2 regions of the Streptomyces sp. NBC_00271 genome follow, and region 2 is predicted to be linked to the other one. Evidence: riboswitches for the same ligand, from Rfam matches in the RefSeq annotation. Region 2 holds a riboswitch; the other holds the start of a gene.
What was found. Region 2 has a riboswitch for ZMP and ZTP ahead of OG798_RS32555 (glycine hydroxymethyltransferase). Riboswitches for the same ligand answer to the same signal wherever they lie in the genome.

Region 1: another riboswitch for ZMP and ZTP. It lies ahead of OG798_RS46905 (bifunctional 5,10-methylenetetrahydrofolate dehydrogenase/5,10-methenyltetrahydrofolate cyclohydrolase); the one in region 2 lies ahead of OG798_RS32555 (glycine hydroxymethyltransferase).

The regions. Positions count from the first base shown of each region.
Region 1 covers NZ_CP108070.1:10,293,924-10,309,645, reverse strand. Annotated here, with positions in the region: gene OG798_RS46930 (ABC transporter ATP-binding protein) at 1-493, shown strand, start outside; gene OG798_RS46925 (hypothetical protein) at 628-918, opposite strand; gene OG798_RS46920 (nuclear transport factor 2 family protein) at 1,091-1,456, shown strand; gene OG798_RS46915 (MarR family winged helix-turn-helix transcriptional regulator) at 1,481-2,095, opposite strand; gene OG798_RS46910 (hypothetical protein) at 2,155-3,108, shown strand; ZMP/ZTP riboswitch at 3,126-3,212, shown strand; gene OG798_RS46905 (bifunctional 5,10-methylenetetrahydrofolate dehydrogenase/5,10-methenyltetrahydrofolate cyclohydrolase) at 3,236-4,087, shown strand; gene OG798_RS46900 (CU044_5270 family protein) at 4,124-5,110, opposite strand; gene OG798_RS46895 (RNA polymerase sigma factor) at 5,103-5,666, opposite strand; gene ctaD (aa3-type cytochrome oxidase subunit I) at 5,772-7,457, shown strand; gene OG798_RS46885 (polyprenyl synthetase family protein) at 7,490-8,587, opposite strand; gene OG798_RS46880 (HAD family hydrolase) at 8,606-9,286, opposite strand; gene OG798_RS46875 (TetR/AcrR family transcriptional regulator) at 9,750-10,403, opposite strand; gene OG798_RS46870 (YncE family protein) at 10,576-11,844, shown strand; gene OG798_RS46865 (cellulase family glycosylhydrolase) at 11,837-13,705, opposite strand; gene OG798_RS46860 (translation factor GTPase family protein) at 13,822-15,722, opposite strand, start outside.
Region 2 covers NZ_CP108070.1:7,125,312-7,141,033, forward strand. Annotated here, with positions in the region: gene OG798_RS32500 (FAD-dependent monooxygenase) at 1-655, opposite strand, end outside; gene OG798_RS32505 (class I adenylate-forming enzyme family protein) at 652-2,223, opposite strand; gene OG798_RS32510 (AMP-binding protein) at 2,299-3,864, opposite strand; gene pabB (aminodeoxychorismate synthase component I) at 3,867-6,062, opposite strand; gene OG798_RS32520 (hypothetical protein) at 6,093-6,680, opposite strand; gene OG798_RS32525 (DUF3050 domain-containing protein) at 6,915-7,694, shown strand; gene OG798_RS32530 (hypothetical protein) at 7,779-8,387, opposite strand; gene OG798_RS32535 (DMT family transporter) at 8,384-9,235, opposite strand; gene OG798_RS32540 (hypothetical protein) at 9,378-9,737, shown strand; gene OG798_RS32545 (glutathionylspermidine synthase family protein) at 9,814-11,001, shown strand; gene rocD (ornithine--oxo-acid transaminase) at 11,036-12,244, opposite strand; ZMP/ZTP riboswitch at 12,369-12,455, shown strand; gene OG798_RS32555 (glycine hydroxymethyltransferase) at 12,437-13,933, shown strand; gene OG798_RS32560 (hypothetical protein) at 13,947-14,615, opposite strand; gene trpS (tryptophan--tRNA ligase) at 14,756-15,722, shown strand, end outside.

The DNA of each region.
Region 1 (15,722 bases), 3.2 Mb from region 2:
CGTGGAGCAGGACGCCCCGGTCCTGTCCGGCTCCCTGCGCGACAACCTGCTGCTGGGCAACCCGGAGGCCGACGACGCCGATGTCACGCGGGTACTGAAGACGACCCGGCTCGACGGGCTGGTCGCCCGGCTGCCGCGCGGCCTGGACACGCTCGTCGGGCACCGCGGCACCAAGTTGTCCGGCGGCGAACGCCAGCGGGTCGCCATCGCCCGCGCGCTGCTGCGCCACCCCCGCCTGCTGCTCCTGGACGAGGCGACCTCGCAGCTCGACGCGGTGAACGAGGCCGCGCTGCGCGACACGGTCGCCGATGTGGCCCGTACGACCACGGTCCTGGTGGTCGCGCACCGGCTGTCCACCGTGACGATGGCCGACCGTATCGTCGTCATGGACGCGGGCCGCGTACGTGCCGTGGGCACCCACCGGGAACTGGTGGCCGGGGACCCGCTCTACGCGGAGCTGGCCGCGACCCAGTTCCTCGCGACGGCGGGCTGAGGAGAGCCGATCGCCGCGCGTTCTCGGTACGAAGTTTCCTTCACTCTGCCCACGACACCGGCGTCTGCCCCCGGCACGGGGTGCCGGGGGCAGACGCGGGCGGACAGGCCCAGACCCGACCCAAAGGACAGGCCCTAGGCCTGGAGGCCCGGGAGGAGTCCGGTGACGGGTGCGACCAGGTCGGTGACCTGGTGCAACTGGTTGAGGTCGTTCAGGCGGTTGAGTCCGCCCAGCTGCTCGGAAATGCGCGGGAAGTCGGCCTGGTGCTCCGCGGGGATGTCGCTGACGGCGAGCGCGTCGAGCTGGGTGATCGGGTTCAGCTTCCCCGCGTCCGAGGCCTCGGCCGCAGACGCCATCGGCGCGGCAAGCCCCGTGACACCGACGGCGAGACCAACGGCGGCGACCATACGTCGTGTTGAGATCATGCTTGCAGCAACGGTCCCGGACGGCGCCCGGTCACGGCCCTCCCCCGCTCCTCACCCGAGAGGCGCATCGCACCGGCTGGGCTTGCCGTGTGCCATGGGGCGGAGGACGCTCGGTAGAGAGGCCCTTCGCGGTCCCTTCCGTGGCGGACCGCGGCCTTCCAAGGAGGTCGACATGGGCACCATGGCAGGCCCCGCCTTCGACACCGAAGCGCTACGCCGGGGCATAGAAGGACACAGTGCGGCGGATCTCCTGTCGCTCTACGCGGACGACGCGGAAATGACCATCGTCGACCGCAACACCCAGCCAAGTCACCCGATGATCAAACACGGTCGCGGCGAGATCGCCGAGATGCTCAACGACGTCTACAGCCGCGACATGACCCACAAGTTGGAAGAGTGTGTCGTCCAGGGCGACCACGTCGCGTTCACCGAGTCCTGCCAGTACCCGGACGGCGTGCGGGTACTCGCCAGCTCGATGATCTCGCTGCGGGACGGCAAGATCGTCGAACACACACTGCTCCAGGCATGGGACGAGTAGGAAGGAACTGGCCGAAGGTCCAGATCAACTCTCGCCTGACCTGGACCTTCTCGGCGAAGGCCGAGATGGGTCGCTCGCGCTCGCAGCGGCCTCGGCTGCCACGACCAGTTTCCGCAGCAGGTCTGCGAGCGTCCGCTTCTCTGCTGGGGTCAGTACTGCGAGCAGCGCGTTCTCACCCCGGTCCTCCGACACCGCGTGCTGTTCGAAGGCGGCGTATCCGGCGTCGGTGATCCGCACCTCCACGCGACGCCGGTCGGCCGTGTGGTGGCTACGGGCGATCAGCCCGTCCTCTTCCAGCGGACCCAGTCGCGCCGACAGTGCGCCGCGGGTCAGCCCGAGCATGTCGGCGAGCTGCGAGGGGCTCGCCGCGTAGGGCGGGCCAAGTCTGCGCAGCATCAGCAGCACCTTGAACTGCCAGTGCTGCAGCCCGTCCGAGTCGAGCACGTCCCGGCGGGCCTGGGCCGCGTGCCGGGCCAGGATCGCGAGCCGGACGAAGATCTCCTCCTTGACCGGGTCCATCCAGTCGAGTTCCTTCGCCCAGACCGCGACGTGCCGGTCGACCGAGTCCGCCGCAGACACCTGCCCCCGCGCGGCCTCCGCCTTTTCCGCCTTCACATCTCCTGCCTTCACATCTTCCATGCGCCACTCCGTAGATAGTTTTCTTGTGGATAGTTTTTCTGATTACTACTTTTCCTGCCATGACGAACACCGCAAGTACCCTTCGTACGGCCGTACCGCTCGACGAACTCATCGCTGCTGCAAGGGAGTTGAGGATCGGCGGTCGCTGGGAACGCGCTACGCGCCTGCTCGACTCGGCCGAGGCCACCGATCCGCGGTCCCGTGCCCGTCTCGCACTGTCCGCCGCCGAAGTCGCCCTGGAGAGCGACTGGTTCGGCGGGACCTCCCTGGCCGGGCCACGGCTCGCCGCCGCCGAGGAATTCGTCGAGGTCCTCGTCGAGAGCCTCGACGGGAAACTCGCCGATGAGGCGCACTCCGACGTCGGCTGGGATCTGGACTTCCTCCGGCTGCGCCACGGATACCTCGGGCAGGTGCGCGTCGACGGTGCCTTCCGTACCGGGCCCGACGGCAAGGACCCGGACGCGCTCGACGCCCTCCGCACGCACGCCGAGCGGCTGCGCGGTGGGGCCCCGGACGATGTGCGCCGAGGCTGGGCCGAGATGTACCTGGGCCTCGTCGCCGACAATCTCTTCGCCGAGCGGGACCTCGCGCCCGGCCACTACGAAGCCGCGTTGCGCGCCGGTGAAGCGGGGGAGGCAGGTGCAATGGGTGAAGCAGGTGGAGCAGGCGGCTCACACGACTCCGGTGACGATCTGCTCGTCCGTGAAGCGCTGCGGCACCTCGGCGATCACCACCACGATCACGGTGACCACGCACGGGCACGGAAGCGCTGGAGCAGGGCGACCGAGCTCGGCGCCCGGGCCGGGACCGTCCCCGGCACCCTCTCGCAGCAACTGCTCCTGGCGGTGCTGGCACGCGACGCGGGCGACGAGGCCGGGGCCGTCGCGCTGGTCGGCGAGATCGCCCGCTGGGCCGGGGCCATCGGCGCCGTGACCATCGAGACACAGGCCAGGGGGTTCCTGGCCGGGGTCGACCCGACGGCGGCGCCCGCTGCCGCCGAGTCGGGCAGCTGATCGTACGAGCTACCCTGGTCGCGGGCCGTGACTGGCGCTGAGGTGGAGTACCACCGGGGAGCGGCCTGACGAACGGGTCTTTGCCGCGCGCCTGGGCGATTGTGTCAGCGACGCTCAGGAGTAGCTCATGTCCCAGGCCCAGCTCATGGACGGCGCGGGTCTCGCGCGCCGCATCGTCGAGGAGACCGCGAAGCGCGCGGCCGCACTCACCGGGCGCACGGGGATGGCGCCGTGTCTCGCGACGGTGCTGGTCGGCGAGGATCCCGCCTCGGTCACCTACGTCCGGATGAAGCAGAACCGCAGCCGCAAGGCCGGCATCGAGTCCCGGCATGTCGCCCTACCCGCCGACACCACCACGGCCGAGCTGGTCGACACGCTGAAGGCGCTGTCGGACGACCCGACCGTGCACGGCATCCTGCTCCAGCACCCCGTCGGACCGCACATCGACGAGCGGGCGGCGTTCGAGGCCATCGCGCCGGAGAAGGACGTCGACGGGGTGACGCTCAGCTCGTACTCGGCGATGAGCTTCGGGCTGCCGGGCTTCGTGTCCTGCACCCCCGGCGGCATCATGCGGCTCCTCGACGCGTACGACGTCGACCCGGCGGGCCGTCGCGCCGTCGTGGTGGGGCGCAGCGCGATCCTCGGCAAGCCGGTCGGGATGCTGCTGCTCGGCCGCGACGCGACGGTGACGTACTGCCACTCGCGGACGACCGGTCTCTCCTCGCTCGTCCGCGAGGCGGACATCGTGGTGGCCGCCGTGGGCCGGCCCCGGCTGATCCGCGGTGAGGACATCAAGCCGGGAGCCGTCGTGATCGACGCGGGCTACAACCCCGGGAACGTCGGCGACGTCGACTTCGACACCGCCCGCGAGCGGGCCCGGCTGATCACGCCGGTGCCGGGCGGTGTCGGCCCGATGACGATAGCGGTCCTGCTGGAGCAGACCGTGACCGGGGCCGAGCGCCAACTCGCCCTCCGGTAAAGCGTTGCGGGTTCGCTCACAGGGCTCGGGGTCCGCTCAACGCATCCACGCGCTGTACGACATCACGTCCCCGGCCTCGACGCCGTACTCGGGATCGTCCTTGGTGACGGTGTCCTCGATCCCGAGCACGGCGCCGCTCCTCGGGTCGAGGACCAGCATCCGGCGCGCGGAGTGCGCGGTGTCCTCGTACACGTACGCCTGTCCCTGCCTGCCCAGCCGGTCGGTGACCGCTCCGGCCGGGCGCAGGCCCTTCGCGTCGGCGAGGACGCGGACGAGCGCGGCGTCCTCCCGGGCGCCCAGCGTCCAGTTGTTCAGCAACTCTCCGACCGCGTCAAGAAGTTGGGGTGTGTCCATGGTCTCGGTGCGGTCAATCTCCTCGAGGTAGGCGCGCAGCCGCTCGGCGTCGTGCGGCGGCCGGGCCACCGGCGGGGCGTCGCTCCAGCTCGGCGGGTAGGTCTGCCGGCTGAGGACGTGCCCGTCCTCGACCGTGCGGGGGACGGGGTCGGCGTCGGTGAGGACCGGCCTGCCCGGGTGGCGGGGGTCGGTCGCCACGACGAGTTCCGTGTGACTGCCGTCGGCCTTCCAGCGGACCACGCGTTCCGCGGGAAGGGTGATCGGCGGCCGGGCCCCCGGCCCGGAGGTCAGGCCCATGCTCCAGGTCTGTACGTGGGTGCCCTGGACGAGCCGCTGCGAGCCCGCGGACGCGGCCGCTCGGTCGGCGAGCCGGTCCAGGGGTACGGGGGTGGAGCCCGCCTCGACGATCAGCGGGCGGGGTGCGGCCACGGCCGGGGTGGTGGTCGATCCCGACAGCGTGAGCGTCAGGACGACGACACCGACGGCGGCCGCGGTGCCGACGCTCCAGATCCAGCGGCGCAGCGGACGGGATCTCGGGCGGTGCCGTTCGCCGTGCAGCAGTTGGTTGAGGCGGCGCTGCGCGTGCGGGTCGAGGGGGCGGTCGTGGAAGCGGGGGTCGGTGGACGGCACCGGGTTGGCGCGGCGCAGGATGTCGAGTTCGTCAGCCATGGCCGTGCTCCTTCGGGGTGTCGCGGCGGGGCGACGCAGTGCCGCCGGCCACGGTGATGTCCATACGGTCGATCTCGGCTCTGAGCCGGCGGCGGGCGCGGTGCAGGCGCATGGCCGCGGCGCGGGTGCCACAGCCGAGGGCGACGGCGACCTCGTCGACGCCGAGTTCCTCCCAGGCGGTGAGGCGCAGTACCTCCTGGTCGGCCGGGGAGAGCCGGGCCAGCGCCTCGTGCACCCAGTCGCCCGGCGACGCGGAGTCGGGGCTGTCGACGACCTGTCTGCCGTGCGCGCTCTCGTCGTTGCCGATCCGGTCGAGGAGCCTGCGCCGGCGCCCGTAGCCGCGTACGGCGTTGGCCAGGCAGTGGCGTGCCACCCCGTACAGCCAGGGAAGCGGGGACGGCGGGAGGTCGGACCGGCGCCGCCAGGCGACGGTGAAGACCTCCGCCACCACCTCCTCGACATCACTGCTCCGGCCGTCCAGTCGCCTCGCCACATAGCGGCTGACCGCCCAGTAGTGCTCGCGATAGGCAGCGGCGAAGGTCTCGTCGTTGCTCATGATCCGTAGGTGTCCGGCAGGTGCGCGATCGTCACAGGTGCGGGTGTGACGCTCGTCGCTTCGTTCAAGTGTGACGGTGGGGACGGCGGCGGACACAGGCGGGGCATGGAAAGCACCACAGTGACGACGCCGCCCGCAGCCCTTCCCGCGCGTGCGCGGCGTCCTGGACTCGCCGCGGTGAAGTGGCTGACCACCACGGATCACAAGACGATCGGCACGCTGTATCTGGTCACGGCGTTCGGCTTCCTCTGCGTCGGCGGGGTGATGGCGCTGCTGATGCGCGCCGAACTCGCCCGGCCGGGGCTTCAGATCATGTCGAACGAGCAGTTCAACCAGGCGTTCACGATGCACGGCACGATCATGCTGCTGATGTTCGCGACGCCGTTGTTCGCCGGTTTCGCGAACTGGATCATGCCGCTGCAGATCGGCGCGCCCGACGTGGCGTTCCCGCGGCTGAACATGCTGGCGTACTGGTTCTATCTCCTCGGCTCGCTGATCGCCGTGGGCGGGTTCCTGACCCCTCAAGGAGCGGCCGACTTCGGCTGGTTCGCCTACGCGCCGCTGTCGGACGCGGTCCGCTCACCCGGTGTCGGCGCCGACATGTGGATCATGGGTCTGGCGCTCTCCGGCTTCGGCACGATCCTCGGCTCGGTCAACTTCATCACGACCATCATCTGCATGCGCGCTCCCGGCATGACGATGTTCCGCATGCCGATCTTCGTGTGGAACGTGCTGCTCACGGGTGTTCTGGTGCTGCTGGCCTTCCCCGTACTGGCCGCCGCCCTGTTCGCGCTGGAGGCGGACCGCAAGTTCGGTGCCCACGTCTTCGACGCGGCGAACGGCGGTGCCCTCCTCTGGCAGCACCTCTTCTGGTTCTTCGGCCATCCAGAGGTGTACATCATCGCCCTGCCGTTCTTCGGCATCATCTCCGAAGTCATCCCGGTGTTCTCCCGCAAGCCGATGTTCGGCTACATGGGCCTGATCGCCGCGACGATCTCCATCGCCGGTCTGTCCGTGACCGTGTGGGCGCACCACATGTACGTCACCGGTGGCGTACTGCTCCCGTTCTTCTCCTTCATGACGTTCCTCATCGCCGTCCCGACAGGCGTGAAGTTCTTCAACTGGATCGGAACGATGTGGAAGGGGTCGCTGAGTTTCGAGACCCCGATGCTGTGGGCGACCGGCTTTCTGATCACCTTCGTCTTCGGCGGTCTGACCGGTGTGATGCTCGCCTCGCCGCCGATGGACTTTCCGGTCTCGGACTCGTACTTCGTGGTGGCGCACTTCCACTACGTGATCTTCGGTACGGTCGTGTTCGCGATGTTCTCCGGATTCCACTTCTGGTGGCCGAAGTTCACCGGCAAGATGCTCGACGAGCGCCTCGGAAAGATCACCTTCTGGACGCTGTTCGTGGGCTTCCACGGCACGTTCCTGGTGCAGCACTGGCTGGGTGCGAACGGAATGCAGCGCCGTATCCCCGACTATCTGGCGGTGGAGGGCCTGACCACTCTCAACACCATCTCGACGATCTTCTCCTTCCTGCTCGGCAGTTCCCTCCTGCCGTTCTTCTACAACATCTGGAAGACCGCCAAGTACGGCGAGAAGGTCGAGGTCGACGACCCATGGGGCTACGGCCGCTCACTGGAGTGGGCGACCTCCTGTCCCCCGCCGCGCCACAACTTCCTCACCCTGCCGCGCATCCGCAGCGAGTCCCCCGCCTTCGACCTCCACCACCCGGAGATCACGGCCGCGGCCACACGTCCGGAGACGCCCCGGAAGGAACTGCAATGACGACCATGGACGATCGACCGCCGGCCCCGCGCTCACTCATCGACGAACTGGAGGGCCATCTGCTCATCTAGGTCGGCACGCAGAAGCATCCTGGACGATTCGTCCACCAGATTCCGCATCACCGACAAGTAAGACTCGTCGCCGCCCAGTTCGTCCAGAATGCGGTGCGCTTCGCCGCGGAACTCGTCGATGTCGTCCTCGTAGCGGCCAAGAACGGCCGGCGCCAGAAGGGTGTCGATGAGTTCCGCTCGGGCGTCACGGGAATTCCTCGCGTCGGCGTGCAGCCTCAGGATGCGCTCGGTGGAGCGGGACGCGGACGTATCGAGCGCACATGCCAGGAGATACGTCACCGTGCCGTTCAGAAGGTCCTCGTTGCGGCCGGACAGGACGTCTTCCTGGTCGTTGAACATCTGCCACAGGATGCCGAACACATCGCCGAAATCGCGCCAGAGCTCCACTCTCTCCTTCTCGACACCCGCCAATTCGGCGGCCATTGCGGTGACCATGCTGAAGGGGGCGCCCGACTTCCCTCGGTAGGCCGTGACCACCGAGTCACGCGTGGCCGTCGCCGCGCCTCCACGCAGGTCACTCAACTGGCCTTCGGCCGCGACGATCCAGCACTTCACGATCTCGGCCGACAGAGCGCCGCGCACCGATTCCGGGACGGCCTGCGACTGGACGACGAGCAGAGGGAGTGGCGTCCCGCTGACGAGCGCGGCGAGCAGCGCCTCGGCTGCGCCGAGGTCTCCGGCGAGTTGGGCGCTCTGCCCGTCGGCCAGGTCGTCGAGATGGCACGCCGAGATCCACCACAGCTCATGCACGACGGCCAGCGGCACGGCCGGTTCGGGCGCGCCCGTCTCCACGGCATGCACGATCAGCGGCAGCACCGAGAGCGGGTAGGTGAACTCGCGGTTCCGCACGAGTTCCGCGACCGCGGCCCGTACCGCGCCGGCCTGAGGGGAGAGTCTTTCCAGCGTGGCCTCCATCTCCGCGTCGATCTCCACCGAAAACCGACGATGAAGATCCAAGTAGGACATGGAACGCACGAGGAGACCCCTCACCACCGAAATTGAATCGAGTACCGATTCGATCACTCCGGCTGAAGGGCAACCAGAGCGGCTTTCAGCCACGGTGTTTGCGCTGGTCCTTCATCGATTCGGCGATGGTGTGGTCGCGGCCGGGGACCGGGATGTGACGGCGAGGATGTCGCGGACCGCTGCGCGCAGGCTCCCGAAGTGACGGTGCACCCCGTCCACCGCGGCGGGTGCGTTGACCCCCCACACCGTCATCCCGGCACGCAGTCCGGACTGCACGCCGGAGGGTGCGTCCTCGATGACCAGACAGTCCTGCGGCTGGGCACCGAGCCGCTCGGCGGCCAGGAGATAAGGGGCGGGCGAGGGCTTGCCTTCCTCGACGGAGGCGGCGTCCACGATGATCCTCGGGACCGGCAGGCCGGTGCGGGCGAAGCGGCCGCGCACCCGGTGCTCATAGTTCGACGTCACCAGCGCCCAGGCCTCCGGCGACAGAGCGTCCAGCAGCTCGGACGCACCGTCGAAGGCCGCGTACACGCCGGACCGGACGTCCTCGTCCTCGAGTTCATGCAGTGCGGCCAGGCACTCCTGCGGGTCACGGTCCGGAAGGACCTGCGCGAAGGTCTCCATCGGCCTTGTCCGCAAGGCCACTTGGTGGACCTCATCGGGGTCGAGTCCGTATCGCTCCGCCCACACCCCCCAAACCCGGCGCTGGTTGTCCACCGCATCGATCAACGTGCCATCGACGTCGAACAGGACATACTTCTTGGCTCCGGGCCGAGCAGGTTCACCGATCACGCCCTCATCATGCCATCGGACCCCCGAGCAGGCCCCGCCCCGGGCCGACGACCGTGCGGGGGTCCCGCCCCCGCAGTCCGTCCTACCTCCGGAGGACATGGCTGAGCTCATCTCCTGCATTCCGAGTAGCGCGATGTTCGGCGCGCGCACGACGACGCGGCGGGTCCCGGTCGGACAGGATGGGCGGTGCCCAGGGAGCGACCGTGTTCACCTCTCCGCCTCTGGGCCCTCGGGCCGCGCCAGCCCACGGCTTCCCCCGGTCGTGGGCTGCCGGCAGGGGCCTCCTCGCGCGGAGGCGGCCCCACTGCGCCGAACCCGTGGGGACGGGGAGCGGCGCGCGGGTCCCGAACCCGGTGGCGGATCCCCAGGGATCCACCACCGGGTTCGAGGACACCTCGACCGGCGGCCGGGCACGACAAGACACGACACGGCACTCACGGTGAGGTCGCGGCATCGACTTCCCCTACGGGTTCCACCCCACCGGTCGCAGGATCCCCAGCAGCTGACGGACCAGTTCCTCGACCACCTCGTCGAGCGTGGCCGCCACCCATCCTGCGCGCCAGTCGTGCAGGAGGCCGTTGACGCTGCCGATGAAGGCGGTGGCGGCGATCCGGTAGTCGCGGGGCACCGCCTCGCCGCGGTCGGCGGCCGCGGTCGCCTCGGCGCAGATGAAGTCGACCCAGCGTGCCCGGCGGGCGAGCCGCTGCTCCTCCAGGCGCGGACTGACGCCGATGATCTCGACGAAGGTGATGCGGGTGCGGCGCGGGTCCGCCGTCACGTTCGCGGCGTAGGCGCGGAAGATCGCGGTGGCGCGCTCGACGAGCGGCAGGTCCTGGGCGTCGGCGAGGGCGGCCAGAGCAGCCTGCTCGGCCCAGTCGTTGACCTGGAGGTGGAGGGCGGCCAGCACGTCCTCGAGGGTGCGGAACTCCTCGTAGAACTGACGCGTCGACAGTCCCGCCGCCTCGCTCAGCGCCGCGATGGTCGTGGATCTGAACCCCGGGCTGTCACCGAAGAGTTGGAGCGCGGCGGCCAGAAAGCGCGAGCGTCGCTCGGCCTGCCGTTCCGCGGCGGTCCTGCCTCCGTAACGGCCGGTCGGCTGTTTGATCCTGCCCGCCACGCGTTCCCCCCTCGCCGCAGGGACGAACCGTTCGTCCCTCCGATGATTTTGTCGTGCACGAACCCTTGTGGAGAGCGCCGCCCCTTCCTTACTTTCCAGTAAGTCCACTCTGAACTCAGTCGTGTTCAGACTTCTCGGTACCCGCACCCCCCGCCTAGACAAGGGACCCACCATGTCTGCCCTCAGACCCAGACACCTCTGTACGCTCGCCGCCGCCGTCGCCCTCACCTTCACCCTCGGCGGTACGGCGACCGCGGCCTCCGACAGGACCGCCGCGCAGACCGCCGCGGCCGACCTGCGCGAAGTGATGTTCGTGGGCAACAACTGGGACGGCACCGCGAACGTCATCAAGTCCACCGGTGACTTCGCGAAGGTCGGCCGGATCAACGTCGTCCCGGACAAGGACGCGCGGATGGCGGAGATCAACGCCGATCCGATCAAGTGGATCTACTTCCAGGCCATCCGCAACGGTGTCGGCGAGGGCCACGACCAGTTCGTCGACGACATGTACTCCACGCCCGACGGCAGGTCGGTGGTCGTCTCCCGTCCGAGCTTCGCCGATGTCGTCTCGATCGACCTGGCGACCGGGAACATCAACTGGCGTTTCCCCGTGGCCGGTTACCGGTCCGACCACATGGCCGTCTCCCCCGACGGCACCCGCGTCGCGGTCTCCGCGTCGACCGCGAACACCGTGCACGTGCTGGACATCGACACGGGCAAGCAGCTGGGCTCCTTCGCCACCGGCGACAAGCCGCACGAGAACATCTTCACGCGGGACGGCAAGTACATCTGGAACATGGCCATCGGCGATGTGAACACCACACTCGACGACCCTTGGCTGGACTGGACGAAGGGCGACCGGCACATCACCGTCGTCGACGCGACCACCTACAAGCAGGTCAAGGTGATCGACATGCGGCAGCGCCTGGACGCGATCGGTCTCACGAACTACTCCGACGCGGTCCGGCCCGCCGTGTTCAGCCCCGACGAGTCCAAGCTGTACTTCCAGGTGTCGTTCTTCAACGGCTTCCTGGAGTACGACGTGGCCTCCGACCGGATCACCCGGGTGAAGACCCTGCCGATGAACCCCGCGACCAGCACCGACCGCACCACCTGGGTCAACGACTCGCGCCACCACGGTATTTCGATGAACCCGTCCGGCACGAAACTCTGCGTCGCCGGAACGATGGACGACTATGCGACCGTCGTCGACCGGGCCACCCTCCAGGAGGGCCCGCTCGTCACCGCTTCGAAGCCGTACTGGGCGACCGTCAGCGGTGACGGCAAGGACTGCATCGTCTCCGAGAGCGGCGCCGACCAGGTCACCGCCATCGACTTCGCCACAGGGCAGAAGACGGTGTCGGTGCCGGTCGGCGACCACCCCCAGCGTGTTCGCCTCGGCCATGTGGAGGCGAACTGGACCGGCCCTTCGACTAGTTGACCGTCGACGCGGCCCATGAGCTCAGTTCGGAACGGGCCGCGCTCAGCAGATCGGCGGACGGGGCGCTCGCCCCGTTCGTGACCAGCGCGTAGTGCAGGGTCCCCGAGTCCGGTGCGGTGAGCAGCAGTCGGCGACTGCCGGTGCCGCCCGGTTCGGGGGCCACGGCGATCGGGGTGGTCGTGGTGTAGGCGGGCGGGGAGATCGTCGCCCCGAGGTCGGAGACCACCGTCGTGGACGCGGTCGGGAAGGACGCCGGGAGATGGAGTTCGGTGGGAGCGCTGCCGCCGCCCGAGCGCCACAGGAGCAGCCCGTACTGACCCGATCCCACCAGTTGGGAGACGTGCGGGAGGGACGACGGAACCGGGTTCCAGGTCAGGGTGGTGGAGCCGTCCCGGGAGCGGTCCTCGTAGGTGAAGGCGACCGTGCTGCCCGAGGTGGCGCTCGGATAGAGCCGGTCGAGCAGGCGGGCGTCCTGACGCAGGACGGCCGTACCGGAGTCGTCGAGGCGTACGGCCGAGAGGTCCTCGTCGTTCCAGGCGTCGCCGGAGGTGAGGACCTTGCTCGCGTTGCCGTTCATCAGCTCGTGATGGCGGCCGTTGTAGATGTCCCACTGCCACTGGTTGCCGGACAGGACCGGGCCGGAGGACGCCGGTTTGGTCCACCAAGTGGCGCCCGGCAGACGGGAGTCGAGGGCCTGGTACATCGCCTTGTCGACCGTGGGGGCCTTGCCGGAGACCGTTCCCGACAGCGGATGGCCGAACTCGCTGACGATCGCCGTCGTCCCCGCGCTCGATGCGCGGTCGCGGACCGTCCCGAAGTCGGTGGCGTACTGGCCGTCCGCGGCATTGCCCCACATGAGGATGCCCGAGATGGCCTTCTGGTCGTAGAAGTGGGTGTTGAAGACATAGCGCGGGCCGAGGGTGCCCGCGTCGAGTAGGCCGCCCTCCTGCTTCTGGGAGTCGATGTTGGAGTTCCAGAAGAGGTTGGCTTCGACGAAGGCGGGCTTGTCCTGCCAGCCGGCCGCGTCCATCCGGGCCCGGAACTTCACATAGAACGGCCAGAGCAGGTCCCGTTCCCAGGTGCGGCTGGTCTGCCCGGAGTCGTAGGTACCCGCGTACGGCTCGTTGAAGGGGTCGAAGCCGACGAGGCCCGCGAACTGGGCCGTGGTGAGGTGCTGTCTGACGTAGGCCATGGTGGCCTGGGCCGTGGCGAGGAAGGCGTCCTGAACGCCGTACGCGTTGTGCCAGAAGTCGTACTGTGCCTGCTTCACGGCCCCGTTCTGGGTGATGTTCTGACCCCAGAAGATGCAGATCCCGCAGGACTCGCTCGGGTAGTTCCCGGCGTCCACGGCCCACTTGGGGGCTCCGTCGCCGGTGTACCAGCTGCCCGAGTTGAAGAGGTAGCGGGAGTAGAGGTCCTGGTGGAAGTCGGGATACACGCGGATTCCGGCGTCGAGGAAGGCGCGTATCTGGTCGGTGACGGCGGCGAGGTAGGCGGAGTCGACCTGGCCGCGTACGGGTTCGGCGTGGGCCCAGGAGAGCAGGAAGCGCACGGAGTTGCCGCCGCCGAGGGCCCGCAGGGCCGTCGCGGACTTCTTGGCGTCGGCGACCGAGGCGAAGGGCAGACCGCTGTTCTCTTCGAGTTTCGTCTCGCCGGAGACGTTGTAGCCGCGCAGGACGACCTCGCGGCCGAGTCCGTCGAGGAAGCGGCCCTTGTCGACCGTGAGAGTGGCCGCCGCAGGCGCGTCGAACCACAGGGAGTCGGGGAGTCCGTCCGCGGCGGCGGGCTGGGCGCCCACCGCCGAGAGGAAGCCGGTGAGGAGCACGAGGACGCCGAGCAGACGCGCACGTAACTTCGACATGTCCACAACATTCGCGGGTGCGCAAGGGAGCGTCAATACTTCTGACTCCAGAGTAAGTTTCATGTTCTCAGGATCTTCTGGAGATCTTTTGGGGAGACGTGTCGCCGTGTGCGGGCTCAGGCGCCGACCCGCCGCGTCACGTTCAGCAGGTACTCCTTCCGGTCCAACGGGTTGAGGTCGGTGCGCGGGCGGTCGGGGACCGTGCCCCGCAGGACCGGTGCGTAGTGGTCGAAGGCGCATTCCAACTCGCCCTCGCCGCGGGTCAGCCCCGGGAGCTGCCGCTCCAGCCCATGGACCCGGGCGACCGGGATCCGGCCCTCCAGCACGCACGAAGCGCCCCGCAGCTCGGTGGCCCCCGCGACGGCTCCCTGTTTCGCGAGCACCGGCAGCACCGCGCCCAGCGTGTCCGCCGGGGCCTCCAGCGTGAAGCGGTGCATCGGCTCGTACACCTGGGTGCCCGCCGCCCGCAGCGCGTCCATGACCACCAGGGGGGTCAGACCCCGGAAGTCGGCGCCCGTGCTGGACATGCTCTTGTCGAAGCCCTGGTGGGCGTGGCTCTGCCGGGGCCAATAGCCGGAGTGGGTCATGGTGACCGTGCAGTCCGCAACCTGCCAGCCGTGGATTCCCTGCGCGAGCGTCTCCTTCACGGTGTCCTCGACCGCCTTGAAGAACGCGTACGGCATCGCTCCGAGCTCGACCTCCAGCCGGAACTCCACCCCGGAGCCGACCGGGGCCGGATCGACGCGCAGGCCGACGGTCGCGAGAAAGGGGTTGGGGCCCTTCTTGATGAACTCGACCGCCGCACCGCTGCCGAGGGGCCGCTCGATGCACAGGGGTGTCGTCTCGCGGAACAGGACGTCGATGCCGAACTCATCGGCCAGAGTCGCCTGGATGACCTCTTTCTGCACCTCTCCGTAGAGCGAGACGGAGATCTCCTTGCGCGTCTCGTCCTGGCGCAGATCGATCAGTGGGTCCTGCTCGGCCAATTGGGTGAGGGCACCGTGCAGTGCGCCCTTGTCGGCGGGACGGCAGGGTTCGACGACGGTTTCGAGAGTCGGGGGCGAGAAGTGGTGCTCGCCGGCCGACGACTTCCGCGGTACGCCGATGGTGTCGCCGATACGGACGTCCGCGAGGCCCCAGAGCTTGCCGATCCGCCCCGCCGCCACGGACTGCTCGCGCACCGCCGCACCCTGGTCGAAGACACTGATCGCGGTGACCCTGCCCTCCTCACCGTCACCCAGAGGCAGCCGGTCGCGCGTCCGCAGCGTCCCGGAGAACATCCGGGCGTACGCGATCTTCTCCCCGGCGGGCCCGCGTTCGACCTTGAAGACGCTGCCCGAGACCGGGCCGTCGACGTCGGCCTCGGCGCGCGGCAGCAACTCCCTGATCCCCGCGATCAGTTCGTCGACCCCCGCGCCCGTCACGGCCGAGCCGAAGAACACCGGATGCACCAGGGCCTGCCCGGTCTGCCGCACCAGAGCGGCGCGGATCAGGTCGTACGACACCCGGCCCTCGACATACGCGGCGAGCAGCGCGTCGTCGTGCTCGGAGAGCAGGTCGAGCAACGGCGCGCCGAGCCGGGCCTCGTCGAACAGGCCGAAGCGGGCGTCCCGCGTGCCCTGCTCCCGGGCCTCGCCCATGGGGACGATCGCCGGGGTGAGCCGCGCCGCGACGGCGTCGAGCACGCGCTCGCAGCATGCCCCGCCGCGGTCGATCTTGTTGACGAAGACGAGCGTGGGGATGCGCAGCCGCCGAAGCGTCCGCATGAGCACACGGGTCTGGGCCTGCACGCCCTCCACGGCGGAGATCACCAGCACGGCGCCGTCGAGCACGCTCAGCACGCGCTCCACCTCGGCGATGAAGTCCGGGTGTCCCGGGGTGTCGATCAGATTGACGGTCACGTCGTCGACCGCGAAGGAGACCACGGCGGACTTGATCGTGATGCCGCGCTGCCGCTCCAGCGCGAGGGAATCGGTCTGGGTGTTCCCGTCGTCGACGCTGCCGATCTCGTCGATGA
Region 2 (15,722 bases):
TCACACTGCGGCCGCCCACCCCCGGATGCTCGTAGTGGAAGACCCGCTCCAACGGCAGCTCGGCGCCCGGCAGATCGGCGACGTCCACGACGACATGGAAGCCGTCCGCGCGTGTCCCCTCCATCGGGATGCCCAGCTCGCCCCGGACCGCCGAGCGCGCCCCGTCGGCGGCGACGGCGTGCGTGCCGGTCCAGACGCGGCCGTCCTCGCCGGTGAGCACGACCTCCGTCGGTGCGACGCGCACCCCCGTCACCCGCGCCCCCCACGCGAACTCCACTCCGGCCGCCTCGCACGCGGTGCGCAGGAAACGCTCGGTGTCCACCTGACGCAGGCTGGTGAAGGGCGGCAGGCCGGGCGTGGACGGTGGCGGGAAGGTGCGGGCGTACACCTCGCGGCCCCGGTACAGGGTCCGTCGGGTGTGCCAGGTGCGCCCGTACGCCGTGATCTCGGCGGCCAGCCCCGGGTGCATCCCGTCGAGCAGCCGCAGGGTCTCCCGGTGCACGAACAGAGCGCGGCTGCCCGGGCGTTCGCGCTCCTCGGGGTCCGCCTCCAGGAGCACGACCGGCAGCCCGTGCGCGCGCAGCGCGAGCGCCGCCGACAGCCCGACGGGCCCGGCACCCACCACGAGGACCGGTCGGCCGGGGGCGCCGCTCACGTGCGCGCGCCCTCGGCCAGCATGCGGGTGATCTCCACCCGCTTCACCTTCCAGGTCGCGGTCATCGGCAGCTCCTCGAAGCGCCACTGCCGGGGCTCGGCCAGGGGCGGCAGATCGGCCGTGGCCTCCCGCCAGCGCGCCGGGTCCAGCGGCTCTTCGCCCCGTACGCACACCACCGGCACCGGTTCCCGGTCCGCGCCGGGCACGATGACCACCTCACGCAGCTCCTCCAGCCGGTCCATCAGGGCGTCCTCGACCTCGAGATTGCTGTGCACCGAGTCGATCTGATCGATCTCACGGTCGATCAGATACAGCCCGCCCAGCCGGCCCTGGTATCCCATGTCGCCCATCTGCCACCAGCCGTCGCCGTCCAGCTGGCGCAGGTACCGCTCCCGGGCGCCGAGATAGGTGAGGATCCGCCCCCGGGTGCGGGCCTCGATGCGGCCGGGCGTGCCGGGCCTGGCCCGCCCGCCGGATTCGTCCGTGACCCGGACCCGGGTGAAGCCGGGGATCCCGATCCCGACCCGGCGCCCGTCCGCGCGGGCGGCGCTGCGCCGGGTGAACCACTGGAAGGCCACCGGACCCGTCTCGCTCTGCCCGTACAGCTGGATCAGCCACGGCGTGCGCCGCTTCGAGGCGTCCAGCAGCCGCCGTACGGTGCGCGGATGGATCGCGTCGAACGTGGAGCCGTACGAGCGGACCCGGGACAGCGGCGCTCCGGGCGCGTCGGCCAGCTCCTCCCACAGCACGAAGGTGTTGGGGTGGGTCTCGACGATGCCGGGGCGGTGCCGGCTCAGCAGCGGTCCCACCCTGGCGGGGTCCGGGTCGGTGATGAGCACGAGCGGGCTGCCGAAGTGCAGCAGGACGCCGAGCAGATGGTAGAAGCGCGAGTGCACGAACGACATGTGCAGCGCGGCGGTCTCGCCGCGGGTGGGCCAGCCCATCGCCTTCTGCGGGACGAGCCGGTTCCACATGGTGTTCGCGCAGTGCACGGCGAGCTTGGGCAGGCCGGTGGTGCCCGAGCTGTGGGTGATCAGGGCGGGCTCGCGCGGATGCAGCCGGACGGGAGAAGGCGTCTGCGACCCGGCGTACTTCTCCAGGGGTTCGGCCCCGGGCGCGTCGTCCACGGAGAGCGTCCGTCGTACGAGGGTGGAGAGGTCGACGTCCGCCAGCGGGCCTGCCAGCTTGGCTCTGTCGGTGATCAGCCAGGGTGTGTGGAGCCGTTCGAGAAGCCGGCCCACCACCGGGCCTGTGAGCGCGGGCGACAGGAGGACGGGAACGGCCCCGATACGGGAGACGGCACAGGTCAGCAGGACGATGTCGACGTTGTCCGTCTTGTGGACGACCACCTCCTCCGAGGGCCGGACCCCGGCCTGCCACAGCCGTCCGGAGAGCTCCTCGACCACCTCGGCCAGCACCGGATAGCTGAGGTCGACCCCGAGGCCGGGACGGACGTCCAGCGGCCGGTCCAGGGTGACGAAGACGGCTCCGTGGCGGTCCGCCGCGCGCCGGAACATCGGGCCCAGGTAGAAACCGCGGTCGGCGAGCAGGGGCTGCTGCTGTCGCATGTGCCCGTTCCCTTCTGTCCTGTGGTCTGTGGCTGTGGTCTGCGGTCGTGGTGTGTGGTCGTGGTGCCGCGGTGGTCACCAGGCGCCCTGGCGGACGAGGTGGCGGCGGAGTTTTCCGGTCGGGGTGCGGGGCAGGGACGGGACGAAGCTGATGGCTCTGGGGACCTTGAACGCGGCGAGGTGCTCGCGTGCCAGGCCCACGAGTTCGGCCTCGAGACCGGACGGCCCGGACAGTCCGGAGAGACCGGGCGGCAGGGGCGAGACGGGGACGACGAAGGCCCGCAGCCGGCTGAAGCCGCGCCAGTCGGTCATGGCCGCGACCACGACCTCCTTCACCGCCGGATGGGCCCGCAGCACGGCCTCCACCTCCAGCGGGGAGATGGTGATCCCGCCGACCATCTCCAGGTCGTCGGTGCGTCCCAGGTGCCGGTAGCTGCCGTCCGGCTCCCGGCGCGCCCGGTCGTGGGTGGCCAGCCAGCCGCCGACCAGGGTGCGTTCCGTCTCCTCGGGCCGGTTCAGATAGCCGGGCGTCAACGTCGGCCCGCGTACCCAGAGTTCGCCCTCCGCGCCGTCCTCCACCGGCACACCGGCGCCGTCGCGCAGCTCCACCTCGAAGCCGGGGACCGGGCGGCCGACCGTGCCCGGGTGGTGGTGCTCGAAGCTGTTGGCGCAGAACGCGTGACCGGCCTCGGTGGAGCCGATCTGCTCCAGGACCGGCGCGCCCAGCAGATCGGCGACCTGCTTCTCGAGCCCCTCGGGCAGGCCCTCCCCGGCCGACACGGCGGCGCGTACGGAGGCGAAGCAGGTCGCGTGGCCGCTGCCCCGGTCGGCGACGAGGGCGGCGTACGCGGAAGGCACGGAGTAGAGCAGGGTGACCCGGTGCCGGGCGACCAACTCGTCCACGGCGGCCGGGTTCGGACGCCGGTCCACCAGGACGGCGGAGGAGCCGGAGAAGAGCGGGAAGACGAAGGCGTTGCCGAAGCCGTACGCGAAGTACAGCTTCGACACCGACAGGGTGACGTCGTCCGGGGTGATCCGCAGCAGCCGCCGGCCGATGAGGTCGTGGTACGTCTTCGGGTCGCCGTGACAGTGCACGACACCCTTGGGCCGGCCCGTGGTGCCGGAGGTGTACTGGACGTAGAGCGGGGTGTGCGCGTCGACCGGGTGCGCGGCGGCCGGCTCGGCGTCGGCGGTGAGCGCCATCAGCTGATCGGCGCCGAGGCGCACACGGTCGGTGAAGCGGTCCTCCAGGCCCGGCCCGGTCACGCAGAGCACGGCCTTGGCGTCCTCGGCCATGAACGCGTGCTCGGCCGGGGGCAGTTCGGGGTTGACCAGGACCGCGACGGCGCCCAGCCGGGCGGCGGCGAGGAAGGCCGCCACCCAGGTGATCCCATCGGGCAGCGCGAGCAGCACCCGGTCGCCCGCGCCCACGCCGTGCGCGGCGAGCACACCGGCCGCGCGGCCCGTGAGCTCGTGCACCTCGCGGTGCGTCCAGGCCCGGTGACCCTGGTGGAAGGCGATCCGGTCGCCCCAGCCGCGCCGCTCGGCGAGCGCGGCGAGATGGGTGGCGAGGTTGCCGGGGGCGTCGGCGTCGGCGTGGGTGCCGGTCGGCGACCGCGGAGTCGGCGTGGAGGTGGGGATCGTCACCGGGCGGGCTCCTCTACGGCGGCTCGGCGGGGGGTGTCCGCCCGACGGGCGCTCACTCCTGCCGGGGTGGCTTCCTGGTGCTCCCGCAGGGCCCGCATCTGCGCCGCCGTCTTCAGCAGCATCTCGTCGTACTCCGCGGCCGGATCGGAGTCGAGGACGATCGCGCCGCCCGCGCCCAGGTGCGTCAGCCCGTCCGCGAGTACGGCGGTACGGATGACGATGCTGAGGTCGGCGCCGCCACTGCACCCCAGGTAGCCGAGGGCCCCGGAGTACACCCCGCGCGCCTCGGTCTCCAGCGTGTCGATGATCTCCATGGTGCGCAGCTTCGGCGCGCCGGTCATCGAGCCGCCGGGGAAGCAGGCGCGGACGCAGTCCACCGCGTCCGTGTCCGGGCGCAGCCGGCCCCCGACGGTGGAGACGAGCTGGTGCACGGTGGCGTAGGTCTCGGTGGCCATGAGCCGGGAGACGCGTACCGTCCCGGTCCGGCAGACCCGGCCCAGGTCGTTGCGGAGCAGGTCGACGATCATCAGGTTCTCGGCGCGGGTCTTGGCGTCGGCGGCGAGCGCGTCCCGCAGGCGCGTGTCCTCCTCCGGGGTGTCGCCCCGGGGCGCGGTGCCCTTGATGGGCCGGGCCTCGGCGACGCCGCCGCGGGTGATCCGCAGGAAGCGCTCGGGGGAGGCGCCCGCCACGTCGAGGTCGCCGAACCGCAGGAAGGCCGCGTACGGCGCCGGGTTGACGCGGCGCAGCACCCGGTAGAAGTCGTACGCGTCGGGCGGCGCGGGCAGCCGGGCCGCGTTGGTCAGACAGATCTCGTAGCTGGTGCCCGCACGGAGTTCGCGCGCGCAGGCCTCGATGTCCGCGAGGTAGGTGGCCCGGTCGCGGACGAGCCATGGTTCGGCGGCGAGGTCCGGCTCGGCCGACACGGGAGCGGGCGGTAACGGCTGCGGGTCGGGGCCGACGAAGGTGAGCTGGGCGAGTGCGCCGTCGAGCCAGTCGGTGGCCTCCCGGGTGGCCTGGGGGGTGTCCTCGGCCACACAGACGGCGTAGGTGAAGCCCTCCTGGTGGTCCACCGCGATCAGCCGGTCGGCGAACAGCCAGCAGGCGTCGGGGGTTTCGGCCCGGTGGCGGTTGGGGGAGCCGCAGTCGGCCTTGGTCTCGTACCCGAAGTAGCCGACGTATCCGCCGGTGAAGTCGAAGGGCAGCCCGGTGGCGTCCACGCGGCGGTTCGCCAACTGCCGCTTGAGGTAGTCGAAGACGCTCGCCCGGACCTTGCGCGGCGGCCGGCCCGCCCGCTCGATCTCGCAACGGCCGCTCGTGACGTCGTACCGGACGAACTCCGACAGCGGCCCGGAGCCGTCACCGAAGAACGAGAACCGTGACCGCCCCTCCTCGACGCGCGCGCTGTCCAGCCAGAACGCCCGCGGGGAGGCGGCGTACATGCGGGTGAAGGCGGCCTCCGCGTCGACGGCGGTGGCGATGCGGCGGGTGTGCAGCCGGTGGGCGGGGCGGACGGTCCGCGCGGTGCGGGAGGGCGCGGCGGGGGCGGGGATGGCCGCCGCGGACGGGGTGACCGCGGTGTTCTTCGTACGGGTCTTGCGGGCGCGTTGCGCCGTGAGGTTGCGGAAGTTCACGAGCATCCGGTGGCCGTACTCGGTCAGGACGGACTCCGGGTGGAACTGCACCCCCCACAGCGGCCGGGTGCGGTGCCGCAGTCCCATCAGGACGCCGTCCTCGGACCAGGCCGTGGCTTCCAGCGTCCCGGGCAGCGGCTCGCGCACGGACAGTGAGTGGTAGCGGACCGCGGTGAAGTGCTGCGGCAGCCCCTGGAACAGGTCCCGCTCGTCGTGCCGGATTCTCGACAGATGCCCGTGCCGGGGCTCCGGGGCGGGCAGCACCCGGCCCCGCTCCCCGAGTGCGATGCCCTGGTGGCCCAGGCAGACACCGAGCACCGGGATCGTGGACTCCGCGAGCACTCTGGCGCTGATCCCGAAGTCACGGGATTCGGCCGGGTGCCCCGGGCCCGGCGACACCACCACATTGTCGAATTCCGAGAGATCCGGAATTCTTCCGCCTGTTCCGTCGGGGGCGGCGTCGTTGAGGATCACCACCGGCTCCTCGCCGTTGACCTCGGCGATCAGTTGGAACAGGTTGTACGTGTACGAGTCGTAATTGTCGATGAGCAGGGTCTTCACCCGCCCACCTCCCTTTGATCGTTCTCGGGCCTACGCGGTCCGTCTTTTGTGGCGTCCGCGGAGCGCCTGGAGCGGTGGGTACAGCCATTTCTTGAAGAATCGCTGAAGGCGCGGCATGAGAATCCAGGTGACGAGGGCCGTCACACACAGACACAGCAGCAGCGTTCGGATGAGCGGATTGAGACCGCCGAGATACGGAATCACGAGCAGATTGAATAAGAGCACCGGTGGGAAAACCGCGCTCATATTAATGAACCACAGCTTCCATTTCGCGGGCGGGATCGGTGCCGGCGGCGGTTTCGGCGCGCCGGTCTGGGCGTCGAACCAGCTCTTGGAACCTCGCACGCTCCGCCGGCCCGTCTCCCGGGCGAACGGGTCCGCCCGGGTGGCCCACTGCGCCCGGATGATCGAGTCTTCCCAGGCCAGGGCTGACCCTTCGCTGTCGAAGCGGTAGACCACATGCCACTCCGCCTCTCCGTCGGCAAGTACACCACCCCCCAGGAAGCCCGGTTCGCGCGAGCTCGCCCGCAGCACGGCCCACCCCCAGGAGTGGAAGTCGGTCTCGCGGCCCGGGATCACGTGATACGCCACGGTGACGGTTACGGGATTCCTGGTCACGCCACCGAGTACGGAAAGCGCATACAGCGCGTTCAAATCTTCAACGAAGTTTCTTGAGTGTCCGGATCGTGACCGTTTGTTTATCTTTTGGTTATCTTGACACATTCTGTCGATCGATACTCCTGGTAACTCTCCCGTAATTTCAGAAAGTGCTTGCGAGACCCTTCGATAAAGCTGCACGATCGCCATCCGCCGCGCGTTGTGGCCCCCATCTGCCACCAAGAAGGAGATCCCATGTCCAGGTACGACTGGAATATGAACCACGAGGGAATCGAGCGGGCGCGTTCCGTGATCGAACCCGCACGGAAGGAGGTCACCACCCACCCGATTTACCAGCGGATAAACAGCCGGGAGGACATGGCGACGTTCATGGCGCACCATGTGTTCGCGGTATGGGACTTCATGTCGCTCCTGAAGTCCCTCCAACGGGAACTGACCTGCGTCGACGTCCCCTGGGTGCCGCGCGGCACGGAGGTGAGCCGGCGCCTGATCAACGACATCGTCCTGGTCGAGGAGAGCGACGAACTGAACGGCGGCTTCACCAGCCATTTCGAGCTGTACCGCGCGGGCATGACCGAGGCGGACGCCGACGCGACCAGGATCGACACCTTCCTCGCCCTGGTCACCGAGGGCCACGACGTGCCCTCGGCACTCCGCGTCTCCCAAGTCCCCGCGCCGGCCGCCGAGTTCGTCCGCACCACCTTCGAGATCATCTCGGACCGGCCGCTGCACTGCCGGGCGGCCGCGTTCGCCCTCTCCCGGGAGGACCTCATCCCCGACATGTTCGACCAGGTCATCAAGAAGGAGGGCACCGACCGCTTCCCGCTCTTCTGCGACTACCTGGCCCGACATATCGAGGTCGACGGCGAGGAACACACCCCCATGGCCATGCAAATGGTGGCCGACCTCTGCGGCACGGACGACACGCGCTGGCAGGAGGCGGTCGAAACGGCGACGCTGGCCCTCGAGGCGAGGGTCCGGTTGTGGGACGGGATCGTGGAGGCGATGGCCTGAGGCCCCGGACAACGGTTGTGCCCCCGACCGGGGGGCGGGGGCACAGGTGGTGGCGACGGGACTCCAACTCGGTGAAGCGCTCAGTCAGCGCCCCGTAAGCCAGTCCGCCAAGTCGTAGACCGCACGACAGTAGGGATCGTCGGCGTTCTTCCGCATGCGCTCCAACTCCCCCGTTTCCAGGAGGATCGGAAGTACGGCGTGCGTTCCTGTGACGCCAACGACAACAGAGCCTTCATCGTCTCGGCGGGCGAAGGCCGCCGCTGCGGCCTGCAGTGCGTCCGAGAGGTGGAACCGCGGCCGGCCGACGAAGTCGTGGACAGCGGCGGAGGCGTCGATCACGGGGATTCCGAAGGCGTCGCGCGACTCCTCCCCGACCTCGCGTTCGGGGCAGTCGGCCAGTACGTCGCGCAGGGCGGCCGCGAGGTCTCCTGGCGGGATGTTCGCGCCGTATGCGTCCGTGAGTGGCAGGTCGAAGGCGACGGACGAGTCCAGTTGCTGCCCGTCCCACAGAACGACCCGGCCGACGCCGCGTCGATCCGGGGCATTCACGACACCCCGTACGAGCCGAACTTCCTGCTCGATCGCGAACGCCGTGACGCGGCCCGGCATTTCATGTGCCGGCTGCGCATGTAGATCGGACAGGCCCGCGTCGTCCCACGTCAGGGCGACGAACTTCCCGGCCCGCCCCGTCACCCCTCCTCCACCGGCTCCTTCGCCGGTTCTTCCACCGGCGCCTCCCCGAACCGTGCCAGTGCCAACGCGCCCGCCACCGCCACCGCGAACCCCAGTACCGCCAGCCAGGCCAGGCCCTCGCGGGTGCGGTCGCCCAGCCAGATCACCCCCACCAGGGCCGGTCCGACGGTCTCGCCGATGATCAGACCGGCCGTGGCCGTCGTCACCGAGCCGCGCTGCAGCGCCGAGGTCAGCAGGATGAACGCGGCGCCTCCGCCGATGAGCAGCGCGTACGTCGCCGGGTTGGTCAGCAGCGTGGCGGGCGCGAGGTCGTCGATCAGTCGTACCGAGACCTCTACGACCCCGAAACCGAACCCGGCCCCGAGCCCGAGGACCAACGCCCGGCCCCGCCCGGACATCCGCCCGCCCACCAGACCGAGCAGCAGCACCACCACCGCGGTCCCCAGCATCCAGTACTTCAGCGTCATGGACCCGGCCTCGCCGCCCTCCGTCCCGGACGCCAGCCCGAGCATCGCCAGCCCCGCGCACACCACCCCCACCGCGGCCCACTCCACCCCGCTCAACCGCACCTGCAGCAGCCGCGCGGCGACCACCGCCGTCACCGCGAGGCTCGCCGCCAGCGCCGCCCCGACCGCGTAGATGGGGATGGAGCGAAGTGCCGCGATCTGCAACAGGAAGCCCAGCCCGTCCAGCGCGAGGCCCGCGAGATACCTCCACTGCCGCAGCGCGCGCAGCAGCAGCGCCGCGTCCCCGCCCGAGCCGCCACTGTCGGCCGCCGCCCGCGCGGCGATCGCCTGCAACACCGTCGCCGTACCGAAGCAGACCGCCGCACCAAGTGCGCACACCATTCCAAAGAGCACGAAGTGACTGTAGGGGACGCCGAAAAGGAGGGGGTTGCCGCCCACCTGTCTCAGCCGTTCTCTAATCTGATCGCTTGCGCCCAGCAGGGTGCTCAGCAGGACGCACTGTGACAACAACGGGGGATCGAAAATGGCGGACACACGACGGCAACTGCGCTCGGGCACGGTCGTACTCGGCGGCATGGGACTCCTCGCGGCGGCCCTCACCGCCTGCTCCTCGGATCCGGACAAGCGCTGTGTCGACCGCGACAGCTACACCTCGCTCAAGGGCTACAAGGTCGTCGCCGACAAGAACTGCAAGACCACCAAAACCACCAAGACCTCGGTCAGCAGCGGCTGGTACTACGGCGGCAAGAAGAAGGGCAGCTGGATCGACGGCGGCTCCTTCACCAAGGCGAGCAAGGGATCCGGCAGCAGCACCAGCGGCGGCAGCCACCACTCCGTCGACCGCGGCGGCTTCGGCAGCGGCAAGGGCAGCTCCGGCGGCTGAGCGACGCGACACCACGTCACCTCACCTCACCCGTAGCCGTAGGCCGCGCGCCCAGCACCGATCGGACCCGTACGCCATGGAACGCCGCACCATCGAGCCCCGCGTCGGCTGGCAGCAGATCGTCGAGCAACAGGGCCTCATCTACCCCCTGACCCGCTACCCGGACGACTCCCTGCGCCCCTACTGGGACGAGAGCGCGTACTACGCCTTCTCGCTCCCGGAGGTGGAGGCGCTGGAGGAGGTCGTCGAGGAACTGCACCGCATGTGCCTGGCGGCGGCCGAGTACATCGTCACGGAGAACCGTTTCGCCGACCTCGGCATCACCGACCCGCGCGTCGTGCGGGCGGTCGCCGAGGCCTGGCGGCGCCGCGCCGAACTCCCGTCCGTCTACGGCCGTTTCGACCTGCGCTACGACGGCACGGGCCCCGCCAAGATGCTGGAGTACAACGCCGACACCCCGACGTCCCTCGTCGAGGCGGCGAGCCCCCAGTGGTTCTGGATGGAGGACCGTTTCCCCGGCGCCGACCAGTGGAACTCCCTGCACGAACGCCTCGTCGCCGCCTGGAAGAAGCAGGCCGCCCTCCTCCCGCCGGGCAGCCCCCTCTACTTCGCGCACTCCGCCGACGACGAACTCGGCGAGGACCTGATGACCGTCGCGTACCTGAAAGAGACGGCGGAACAGGCAGGGCTCGACACCGACTGGATCTCGGTGGAGGAGATCGGCTGGGACCCCCTCTCCGACCGCTTCGTCGACAACCAGCTCCGTTTCATCCGCAGCTGCTTCAAGCTCTACCCCTGGGAGTGGCTCACCACCGACCGCTTCGCCGACCACGTCCTGGACACCCTCGACAACGGCGGCGGTACGGGCACGACCCTGTGGATCGAGCCCGCCTGGAAGATGCTCCTCAGCAACAAGGCCCTCCTCGCCGTGCTCTGGGAGCTGTACCCGGGCCACCCCAACCTCCTCCCCGCCCACCTCGACGGACCCCGGGAGCTGGCCACCACCCAGGGGTACGTCGCCAAGCCGCTCCTCGGCCGCGAGGGCGCCGGGGTGACGGTGCACGCGCCCGGCGCCGCCCCCGTCGTACGCGAGGACGAGCCCTGCTGCTACCAGGAACTGGCCCCCCTTCCCTCCTTCGACGGCAACCATGTCGTCCTCGGCGCCTGGGTCGTGGACGGCGAGTCGGCGGGGCTCGGCATCCGCGAGTCGTCCGGGCTGATCACGGACGAGTACGCCCGCTTTTTGCCCCACGTGATCCTCTAGCCAGGGCCTGTCCGGCCGGACAGCCCCTGGGCGCTCAGTCGGCGCCGAGCACCGCACGCAGCTGAGCCAGCCCCCAGTCCAGGTCCTCCTTGCTGATGACCAGCGGCGGGGCGATCCGGACCGTGACCCCGTGGGTGTCCTTGACCAGGACACCCCGGTCCATCAGCCGCTCGGAGATCTCGCGTCCCGTGCCGTACTCGGGGGCGATGTCGACGCCCGCCCACAGCCCCCGCCCGCGCACCGCCGTGACATGCCCCGAGCCCGTCAGCAGCCCCAGCTCCCGGTGTAGGTGGTCACCCAGTTCCGCGGCGCGCCGCTGGTACTCGCCCGACCGCAGCATCGCGATCACCTCGAGCGCCACCGCGCAGGCCAGCGGGTTCCCGCCGAACGTCGACCCGTGCTCACCGGGCCGGAACACCCCGAGCACCTCCCTGCTCGCCACCACCGCCGACACCGGTACGACCCCGCCCCCGAGCGCCTTGCCCAGTACGTACACGTCCGGCACCACGCCCTCGTGCTCGCACGCGAAGGTGCGGCCCGTGCGGCCCAGCCCGGACTGGATCTCGTCCGCGACGAAGAGGACGTTCCGCTCGCGCGTCACGTCCCGCACCCCGGCGAGGTAGCCGGGCGGCGGCACCAGCACGCCCGCCTCGCCTTGGATCGGCTCCAGCAGCACCGCGACCGTCTCCTCGGTGACCGCCGCCCGCAGCGCGGCCAGGTCCCCGTACGGCACGATGTCGAAGCCCGGCGTGAACGGCCCGAAGTCCGTCCGCGCCTCCGCGTCCGTGGAGAAGCTGATGAGTGTCGTCGTACGGCCGTGGAAGTTGTCGCTCGCCACGACGATCCTCGCGCGGCCGTCGGGGACGCCCTTGACGCGGTACCCCCACTTCCTGGCCGTCTTCACGGCGGTCTCCACCGCCTCCGCACCCGTGTTCATCGGCAGCACCATCTCCATGCCGCACAGCTGCGCGAGCTGCGCGCAGAAGTCGGCGAACCGGTCGTGGTGGAAGGCCCGCGAGGTCAGCGTCACCCGCTCCAGCTGCGCCTTCGCCGCGTCGAGCAGCCTTCGGTTGCCGTGGCCGAAGTTCAGCGCCGAGTAGCCGGCCAGCAGGTCGAGGAAGCGGCGGCCCTCGACGTCCGTCATCCAGGCCCCGTCCGCCGTCGCCACGACGACCGGCAGCGGGTGGTAGTTGTGCGCGCCGTGCGCGTCGGCCGAGGCGATGAGTCGTTCGGTGGTGGTCACGGAATCTCCGTTTCCTGCAGCCCAGGGATCGCTGCCGCACGGGGGTCTGGCTCGTGGCTCCCTTCATATCGTCGCTCGCATGGTGGACGAGGGAACCCGGCGATCCGGCGCGCCCGGTAGGCTGGCGACGGGCCGTGACTGGCGCGCTGGGATGGGATCGACCATCGGGGAGCGGCCCGTGAACTGTGTGCCGTGCGCCTGGGCCGACCCGTGAACGCTGAACGCCACGTCCGGAGGCCGTCCATGCCCGAGCCCCTCTCCACCGAGTCCACCGCCTTCCGCAGCGCCCTCGACGTGATCCGGGCCGTGGAGCCCCGCGTCGCCGACGCCATCGGTCAGGAAATCGCCGACCAGCGCGAGATGCTCAAGCTGATCGCGTCGGAGAACTACGCCTCCCCGGCCACCCTGCTGGCCATGGGCAACTGGTTCAGCGACAAGTACGCCGAGGGCACCGTCGGCCGCCGCTTCTACGCCGGCTGCCGCAACGTCGACACCGTCGAGGCCCTCGCCGCCGAGCACGCCCGCGAGCTCTTCGGCGCCGAGCACGCCTACGCCCAGCCGCACTCCGGCATCGACGCCAACCTGGTCGCCTTCTGGGCCGTCCTCGCCGCCCGCGTCGAGGCCCCGGCCCTCGCCAAGGCGGGCGTCCGCAACGTCAACGACCTCAGCGAGGCCGACTGGGCGGAGCTGCGCCAGGCCTTCGGCAACCAGCGCATGCTCGGCATGTCCCTGGACGCGGGCGGCCACCTCACCCACGGCTTCCGCCCGAACATCTCAGGAAAGATGTTCGACCAGCGTTCCTACGGCACCGATCCCGCCACCGGCCTCATCGACTACGAGGCGCTGCGGACATCGGCCCGTGAGTTCAAGCCGCTGATCATCGTCGCCGGCTACTCCGCCTACCCCCGCCTGGTGAACTTCCGGATCATGCGGGAGATCGCCGACGAGGTCGGCGCGACCCTGATGGTCGACATGGCGCACTTCGCCGGTCTGGTCGCGGGCAAGGTCCTCACCGGCGACTTCGACCCCGTCCCGCACGCCCAGATCGTCACCACCACCACGCACAAGTCGCTGCGCGGCCCGCGCGGCGGCATGGTCCTGTGCGACGAGAGCCTCGCCGAGCAGGTCGACCGCGGCTGCCCGATGGTCCTCGGCGGCCCCCTCCCGCACGTCATGGCCGCCAAGGCCGTCGCGCTCGCCGAGGCCCGCCGCCCCGAGTTCCGCGACTACGCCCAGGCCGTCGTCGACAACGCCCGCGCCCTCGCCGAGGGCCTGATGCGGCGCGGCGCCACCCTGGTCACCGGCGGCACGGACAACCACCTCAACCTGATCGACGTCGCCTCCTCCTACGGCCTCACCGGCCGCCAGGCCGAGTCCGCGCTGCTCGACTCGGGCATCGTCACCAACCGCAACGCCATCCCCGCCGACCCGAACGGCGCCTGGTACACCTCCGGCATCCGCATCGGCACGCCCGCGCTGACCACCCGTGGTCTGGGCACCACCGAGATGGACGAGATCGCCGGTCTCATCGACCGCGTCCTCACCGCCGCCGAGCCCGGCACCACCGCCAAGGGCGCCCCGTCCAAGGCCCAGCACGTCCTGGACGCGAAGATCTCCGACGAGATCTCCCACCGCGCCACCGACCTGCTGGCCCCGTTCCCGCTCTACCCGGAGATCGACCTCGGCTGACCCACCTGCTGGATCAGAGGTCGATCAGCTCCTGTCGTGGTTCCCGCGGCGGTCCGGCTCCATCCCGCCGGGCCGCCGCGCGGCGTACCAGGAAGGCGCCGCCGACCCCGAGGAGCAGACCCGCGCCAAGGCCGGGCAGCACCCACCGCGCACGCTCCTCGACACCCCGCTTCGAGGCCGGTGCGCCTGCGGCGGCGTCGAGCAGCTGCCCCCGCCCGACCACCCGCTCGTACACCGAGCGTGACGCGCGGTGCCAGCGGATGTCGTCGTCCACGACGTCGGGCGAGGGGTCCGTGCGCACCCAGGGCGTGCCGTCCGCGGCCAGGAACAGCTGGTCCTGGCGCCCCATGGCGACATCGCCCCCCGGCGCGCTGTCGGTCTGCGGCCAGCCCCCGACCCCGCTCAGGCCCCACATCACGGTGGCCCGTACCCGCGGGAAGTCGCCCGCCGTCCACGCGTCCGGCACCCGGACCGTCCCCATGTAGGTGGGAGTCAGCAGGTCCCACAGCCGTGTGAAGTCCCGCTCCCCGGAGTGCAGTGCGGTCGTGCGCCCCGTGCCGCCCTCGATGACCAGGGCCATGTCCGGCCCTCTGTGCCCCGCGGCCGGTGCCAAAGCCCCCGCCGGGTGCGCCGCCAGCACGGCGAGCACCACACCCGAGAACACCGCGATCCCCGATCTCACCCGTCCGCCTCGGCCCGCCATGCGTGTCCCCCGTCCGCCGCCAGCACGTGCCTCGAGTATCCGCCCGGGTCCTCCTTCCGGGGAGAGCTCTGTTCCCACCTGTTCCCGAGCTCCCGGGTGCACCTGAGAGAATGGTGAACATGGCCTCTGAACGTCCCCGCGTGCTCTCCGGAATCCAGCCCACAGCAGGCTCGTTCCACCTCGGCAACTACCTCGGCGCCGTCCGCCAGTGGGTGGCCCTGCAGGAGTCCCACGACGCCTTCTACATGGTCGTCGACCTGCACGCGATCACCGTTCCGCAGGACCCGGCGGACCTGCGCGCGAACACCCGGCTCGCCACCGCGCAGCTGCTCGCCGCGGGTCTCGACGCGGACCGCTGCACGCTCTTCGTGCAGAGCCATGTCCCCGAGCACGCCCAGCTCGCCTGGATCATGAACTGCCTCACCGGCTTCGGCGAGGCCTCCCGCATGACCCAGTTCAAGGACAAGTCCGCCAAGCAGGGCTCGGACCGCGCGTCCGTCGGCCTGTTCACGTACCCGATCCTCCAGGTCGCCGACATCCTGCTGTACCAGGCGAACGAGGTCCCGGTCGGCGAGGACCAGCGCCAGCACGTCGAGCTCACCCGCGACCTCGCCGAGCGCTTCAACGGCCGCTTCGGCGAGACCTTCACGATCCCGAAGCCGTACATCCTCAAGGAAACGGCGAAGATCTACGACCTCCAGGACCCGTCGATCAAGATGAGCAAGTCGGCGTCCACGCCGAAGGGCCTCATCAACCTGCTCGACGAGCCGAAGACCACCGCCAAGAAGGTCAAGAGCGCGGTCACCGACACGGACACCGTCATCAGGTATGACAGCGAGCAGAAACCGGGTATCAGCAATCTGCTGACCATCTACTCGACCCTCACCGGTACCGGTATCGCGGAACTGGAGGAGAAGTACACGGGCAAGGGCTACGGTGCGCTCAAGACGGACCTCGCCGAGGTCATGGTCGACTTCGTGACCCCGTTCCGTGAGCGCACCCAGCAGTACCTGGACGACCCGGAGACGCTCGACTCGATCCTGGCCAAGGGAGCCGAGAAGGCGCGCGCCGTCGCCGCGGAGACGC